One region of the Nonomuraea angiospora genome, then DNA from elsewhere that is predicted to be linked to it. Evidence: riboswitches for the same ligand, from Rfam matches in the RefSeq annotation. Region 1 holds a riboswitch; the other holds the start of a gene.
What was found. Region 1 has a riboswitch for S-adenosylmethionine ahead of H4W80_RS07375 (ABC transporter substrate-binding protein). Riboswitches for the same ligand answer to the same signal wherever they lie in the genome.
Positions count from the first base shown of each region.

Region 2: linked by a shared signal. The riboswitch ahead of thrC (threonine synthase) and the one ahead of H4W80_RS07375 (ABC transporter substrate-binding protein) in region 1 are both predicted to bind S-adenosylmethionine.

Region 1 is NZ_JADBEK010000001.1:1,617,460-1,620,860, forward strand. It holds gene H4W80_RS07370 (ArsR/SmtB family transcription factor) at 1-946, shown strand, start outside; SAM riboswitch class IV at 1,019-1,139, shown strand; gene H4W80_RS07375 (ABC transporter substrate-binding protein) at 1,194-2,309, shown strand; gene H4W80_RS07380 (ABC transporter ATP-binding protein) at 2,288-3,391, shown strand; gene H4W80_RS07385 (ABC transporter permease) at 3,388-3,401, shown strand, end outside.
Region 2 is NZ_JADBEK010000001.1:6,909,731-6,913,131, reverse strand. It holds gene H4W80_RS31230 (alpha,alpha-trehalose-phosphate synthase (UDP-forming)) at 1-338, opposite strand, end outside; gene H4W80_RS31225 (RNA polymerase sigma factor) at 370-924, shown strand; SAM riboswitch class I at 1,004-1,145, shown strand; gene thrC (threonine synthase) at 1,159-2,391, shown strand; gene H4W80_RS31215 (MoaD/ThiS family protein) at 2,416-2,691, shown strand; gene H4W80_RS31210 (cold-shock protein) at 2,936-3,136, shown strand.

The sequences.
Region 1 (3,401 bases):
GGACCTGGTGGCCACCAGGTTCGCGATCTCGCCGCTGATCGAGACCATGCACGCGCAGTGGGTGCTGGCGGGCCGGCTGGAGGCGGGCGTGCACGGCCGGTGGGCCGCGCGGTGGCGGGGCGCGTACCGGGAGCTCGAACGCGCCCACCCCGTGCTGCGGGCCGCGGCCGCGATCAGCGGCAACCGGCGCGGCACGAACGTCGCCTTCATCGCCCCGCCGCCGACGGCGGTGGACGTGCCGTTCGAGGCGGAGCTGGCCGCCATGCGCGCGACGCCGCTGGAGCAGGCGCACGCGGAGATCGCCAGGGCGCTGGCCGGGCGGCCGGCGGCGGGTGAGGCCGGGGAGCTGCTGGCGGGGCCGCGGGTGGTGGAGCGGTTCGCCGACGCGTACGAGGCGCTCTGGACGCGGATCCTCTCCCACGACTGGCCGCGCTTGCGCGCGATCCTGCAGCGCGACGTCGCCCATCGGGCGGGCCGGCTGGCGGCCTACGGCTGGGCGGCGGCGCTGGAGGACCTCAGCCCGCAGGTCCACTGGCGGCCCCGGGGGCAGATCGAGGTCGAGCTGACCACCCTCCACGGGCTGCGCCGGCTCGGCGGCAAGGGGCTGCTCTTCCTGCCGTCGGCGTTCACGACCGCCGTCGGGGCGTACCTGGAGGACGCCTGGCCGTACGCGATGATCTACCCCGCGCGGGGCGCCCTGGCCGCGCCCGCCGCGGCCGACGACGGCCTGTCGGCCCTGATCGGCCGCAGCCGCGCCCGCATCCTCGCCGAGCTGGCCGAGCCCGCCACCACCACCCAGCTCGCGGCCCTGCTGGGGCAGAGCGTGGGCACCACGGGCGGCCACGTGGCGGCGCTGCGCAGGACGCGCCTGATCGCGGGCACCCGCGTCGGCCGCGGCGTGCTGTACGCGCGCACCCCCCTCGGCGACGCTCTGGTCAACGGGTGATAAAAAAGACAAACACCACTAAATCCTCCCTCGACGCCATATCCAGGTAAATCCTACTGATACAGTCGCTTATGTCACGAGTCCAGTGCGAAGCCCCGGCTTGCTGGACGGCAACCCTCCCACCGCGGCGGGGTGCCCCGGGTGATGACACGGTCGTCGAGCTGAATGGTGCTCCTGGCGGCAAGCGCGGATGTCGAGTCGTGCTGCCACGCGCCCTTGGCCGGCTGCTCGAAAAGGGAAGGTAAAGATGAAGGGCGGATTCACTCGCCTCGCGGGACTGGGCATGGTGGTCGCGCTGGCGGTCACGGCCTGCGGCGGCGTCGACACGGCCGGATCCACTGGCGGTTCCACGGGCGGTTCGCCGGGCACGGGCGCGGCCAGGCAGGAGCTCACGGTGACCGCGTTCGCGGGCGCGTGGGGAGAGCTGTTCAAGAAGTCGTTCGTGGAGCCGTTCGAACGCGACACCGGCGCCAAGGTGAACCTCGTCTACGGCGCGAACGCCGAATGGCTCACCAAGCTGCGCGCGGCCGGCGGCAAGAACCCGCCGTTCGACGTCATCGCGTTCACGCCGGACGCGTCGCTGCCCGCGGCCTCCGCCGGGCTGCTCCAGCCGCTGGCCACCGACCGGCTGGCGCACTTCAAGGAGCTGGACCCGGTGCTCGCCGGCAAGTCCGCGTACGACGGCAAGCAGTACGGCGTGCCGCTGACCACCGGCTCCACCGGCCTCCTCTACCGCACCGACAAGATCAAGACGCCGCCCGCGGACTGGGCGGACCTCTTCGACAAGCAGTACTGCGGCCACATCGCCCTCCCGCCGCTCACCTACAACCCCGGCCTGGAGTTCTTCTCCGCCCTGGTCACCTCCCAGGGCGGCACGCTGTCCGACCCGGCCGCCGTGGACAAGGCGTTCGACAAGCTCGCCACGCTGAAGGGCTGCGTGTCCTCCTTCCCCGCCAACGCGGGCAACGCCGCCACCGTCATCGAGAACGGCGACGCCTGGATCATGCCCTTCTGGGACGGCCGCGCCTTCGCCATGGCCCAGGCCGGCTCCCCGATCGGCTTCACCTACCCCAAGTCCGGCCCCGTCGGCGCGCTGACCTCGTACTTCGTCGCCGCGGGCACCCAGAAGAGCGACCTGGCGAACAAGTTCCTCGACCACCTGACGGCCGCGCAGAACCAGAAGCCGTTCGCCGAGGGCACCTGGTACGCCGCGGGCAACGACTCGATCTCCTACAGCGAGCCGTTCGAGCAGAAGGTGAAGCACGGTCCCGACGTCTTCAAGAAGTTCATCTGGGTGGACTACGCGGTCGCCACCCCCAAGCTGAACGAATGGCAGCAGCGGTGGAACCAGATCTTCGGCTGACCCCGGAAGAAGGCGGCGGGCACGTCGAGATCGAGGGGCTCGCCGCCGGGTACGACGGCGCGCGCGTCCTCGACCTGGACCGGCTGTCGATCCGCAAGGGCGAGTTCCTGTCGATCCTCGGGCCCAGCGGCTGCGGCAAGACGACGCTGCTCAACTGCGTCGCCGGCTTCGTCCAGCCCACGGCCGGGCGGATCGTGATCGACGGCTCCGACGTGACCGCGCGGCCCCCGTACCGGCGGGGCCTGGGCATGGTGTTCCAGAACTACGCGCTCTTCCCGCACATGACCGTGGCCGCCAACGTGGCGTACGGGCTGCGCGTGCGCCGGCTCGACCGGCGGGAGCGGGACGAGCGGGTGCGGGAGGCGCTGAGCCTGGTCGGCCTGGAGGAGTACGCCGGGCGGCGGCCCCGCCAGCTGTCCGGCGGGCAGCAGCAGCGGGTCGCCCTGGCCCGCGCGCTGGCCATCCGGCCCGCCGTGCTGCTGCTGGACGAGCCGCTGTCCAACCTGGACGCCAAGCTGCGCAGGGAGATGCGGGTGGAGCTGCGCGCCATCCAGCGGCGCATCGGCACCACCATGGTCTTCGTCACGCACGACCAGGAGGAGGCGCTCGCGCTGTCCGACCGGGTGGCCGTCATGAACGGCGGCCGGGTCGAGCAGCTCGGCACCCCCGACGAGGTCTACCGGCGGCCGGCGACCCGGTTCGTCGCGCAGTTCATCGGCGCGGCCAACGTCCTGGAGGGCACGGTGACCGCCTCGGGCGCGCTCGACTCCGGCGGGATCGTCGTCGAGTGCGGCCTCCCCTCGCCGCGGCCGGGCGCGCGCGCCGTCGTCGCCGTCCGCCCCGAACGCATCCGCCTCACCACACCGGGCCCCGGGGCCACTGGGGTGGCCGGGACGGTCGGGTATCGGGCCTTCGCCGGGGACGCCTGGCACGTCGAGGTGCGGCTGGCCGACGGGCGCACCCTGAGCGTGCAGGTCGCCGACACCGGCGCGGGCGCCGAGGACCCGCCCGGCGCGGGCACGTCCGTGCTCGCGCACTGGGATCCGGCCGACGTCATCCTCCTGGAAACGGAGGCGCCATGACCCGCCGCCG
Region 2 (3,401 bases), 5.3 Mb from region 1:
GAGTTGGGAATGTCGTAGAGCAGGTGGTTGACGAACCACAGGGTGGAGTTGGCCACGGCGTTGTAGGCGCGGTGGAAGGTGGCGGGCGGGATGTCGAGCATGCGCATCGGGCCCGTGTCGTAGCCGGCGTGGTCGATCCGGCCGCCGGGCACCAGGCGCACGGCGCTGCGGTCGCCGTCGGACAGCGCCGCGCACACCCACAGCACGCCGTCCTTCCTGGCCACCTCGGACAGCGCCGAGACCAGGCCGCCGCCACCGCGTTTCATGGTCAGCTCACCGTCGTCCGAGACGGTAAAGGAAACGGGTCCTCTGTTGGAGGCCACCAGGACGCTGTTCATCTACGCTCCCTTCGCCCATAGGATCCCAGCTATGGCGCTAGATGAGCTAACCGAGGAACTCGCCCGCTCGGCTGCCGGAGGAGATCATCGCGCACTTGGCGAACTCCTGGCGCGGATCGAGCCCGATGTGATGCGGCACTGCGCCCGGATCCTCCCCTATCACCAGGATGCCGAGGAAGCCTCGCAGGACACGTTGCTGGCCGTGGCGCGCAACATCGGCCGGTTCGAGGGCCGGGCGCGGTTCAGCACCTGGCTGCACATCGTGACGGCCAACTGCGCGCGCACCACGTACAGGTCGCTCAAACGCCGCGCGGCCGAGCAGAGCTCGGACGAGCTGCCCACGCAGAAGCCCGACGTGGCGCGGGTGAGCGTGATCGCGGGCTCGCGGCTCGACCTGCTCGACGCGATGGAGGCGCTGGAGGCCGACAAGCCCGACCTGGCGCAGGCGCTGGTGCTGCGCGACATCGTCCAGCTCGACTACAACGAGGTGGCCGAGCAGCTCGGCATCCCCCTGGGCACCGCCAAGTCGCGCATTCACCAGGCCCGCAAATACGTGCAGGGAGTGCTGGGTGATGATTATCGCTGAGACGCCACGTCTCGCATCTTGAGACGGGTGGCCATTGCGGCCCCATGGGCGGGTAGAGTCCTTTTCAACAACTGAATATTGCTCATCCAGAGGGGTGGAGGGACCGGCCCTGCGAAGCCCCGGCAACCCTCCCGGCTTGAGGCTCGCGACCTGGCGAGGCCGACCGGGACAAGGTGCCAATTCCGGTCTGCGGTCAAGGTGGCCGCGGGCGAAGATGAGGGAAGGCCTCGCTTCATGTCGCTCGACTTTGGTCCTGCTGTCGGTCTGTCCTGCCGTGAGTGCGGCACGCGTTACCCCCTCGGTCCGAGCTTCGCGTGTCTGGAGTGTTTCGGGCCGCTCGAAGCGGCCTATTCCTTCGGTACGGTGACCCGCGCCGACATCGAGTCGGGTCCCGCCAACATCTGGCGTTACCGGTCGCTGCTCCCGGTGCCGGTTGACGTCGCCAGTAAGCCCAATATGAACCCCGGTTGGACCAAACTGGTCAAGGCCGGAAACCTCGGACGCGCACTCGGTCTCAAGAACCTGTACGTCAAGGACGACTCGGGCAACCCCACCCATTCCTTCAAGGACCGGGTCGTCGCCATCGCCGTCGAGGCGGCGCGTAACTTCGGCTTCCACACCCTTTCCTGCTCCTCCACGGGCAACCTCGCGGGCGCGGTCACCGCGGCGGCGGCGCGCGCCGGGCTCGAGGCGTGCGTGTTCATCCCGGCCAACCTCGAAGCGGCCAAGATCGCCATGGCTCGCGTGTTCGGGGGCAAGCTGATCGGGATCGACGGCACCTATGACGAGGTCAACCGGTTCTGCTCCGAGCTGATCGGCGACCCGCTGGGCGACAAGTGGGGGTTCGTCAACGTCAACCTGCGGCCCTACTACGCCGAGGGCTCCAAGACGCTCGCGTACGAGATCGCCGAGCAGCTCGGGTGGCGGTTGCCCGAGCAGATCGTCATCCCCATCGCCTCCGGCTCGCAGCTCACCAAGATCGACAAGGGCTTCCGCGAGCTGGTGCAGCTGGGGCTGGTCGAGGACACCCCGTACAAGATCTTCGGGGCGCAGGCGGCCGGGTGCTCGCCGGTCTCCACCGCGTACAAGGCGGGGCACGACGTCGTGCAGCCGGTCAAGCCCGACACCATCGCCAAGTCGCTGGCCATCGGCAACCCCGCCGACGGGCCTTACGTGCTCGACATCGCCCGGCGCACCGGCGGGGCCGTCGAGGACGTCACGGACGCCGAGATCGTGGCCGCGATCAAGCTTCTGGCCTCGACGGAGGGCGTCTTCGCCGAGACCGCGGGCGGGGTGACCGTGGGCGTGCTGAAGAAGCTCGCCGAGAGCGGGCGGCTCGACCCCGAGGCCGAGACCGTGGTCCTCAACACCGGCGACGGGCTCAAGACACTCGACGCGATCAGCGACGACGCCCAGCCCACGGCCGTGATCCGGCCCTCCCTCGACGCGTTCCGCGCGACTGTCTGACAACCAGGAAAGGCGAGTTAAACCATGAGCGTTTCGGTGCGGATTCCCACCATTCTGCGCACCTACACCGGGGGCAACGCCGAAGTCAGTGGCGAAGGCGCGACTCTTCGTGACGTCCTCGCCAAGCTTGACTCCGACTACCCGGGCATCGGCGCGAGAATTCTGGATGAATCGGGCAAGATTCGCCGTTTTGTCAACGTTTACGTTGGGGAAGAGGATGTCCGTTTCGCCGACGGGCTCGACACTCCAGCACCTGAGGGCACTCAGATCTCCATCATCCCGGCGGTCGCCGGCGGCTGAGTGCTATAGATCACACGTGTGGAAGGCGCCCCTAGTGGGCGCCTTCTCCATTTCCAGGGCAAATGAAACGTAGAAGCGCCTCGTTGTGAAGAAATGCGTTGTTTGCGGATTGACTCTGTTGCCAAACCCCGTGCCACAGGTATGGTCGAGGGCGATCGTCTGGCTGATTTTCCCTTAAGTCCGGCGATTACGGGTCTCGCGGAGGAATGGGCGAGATCTGAAAGCCCAGTAAGAGGAGTCGGAAGTGGCGCAGGGCACCGTCAAGTGGTTCAACGCGGACAAGGGCTACGGCTTCATCGCGGTAGACGGTGGTAAGGATGTATTCGTCCATTACTCAGCGATCATGATGGACGGGTACCGATCTCTCGAACAAGGTCAGCGCGTCGAGTTCGAGATCACGCAGGGCCAGAAGGGACCTCAGGCGGAAGCCGTCCGCGCCGTCTGAGATACGCCCCCTGGTACGCACCGGCGGGATCGCCCGGCAACGCAGTCCGTGCGAACCCACCACCTTTCTTTCGTCGACTCGGTCACGGCGAGCCGCGCGAGGCGGCTCGCCGTGAGTACGGATCCCGCCATCTGCGGTGGCCTGGACGCGGTTCGTCGCAGGTAGCGGGGTCCTGCAGCCGGGACGGACGGCTCCGCCGTACAGGCTGATATGGGGAGGAAAGCCCCGGTAGGAGGCTTCTCGCTTGCACTCGGCAGGGTAGAGT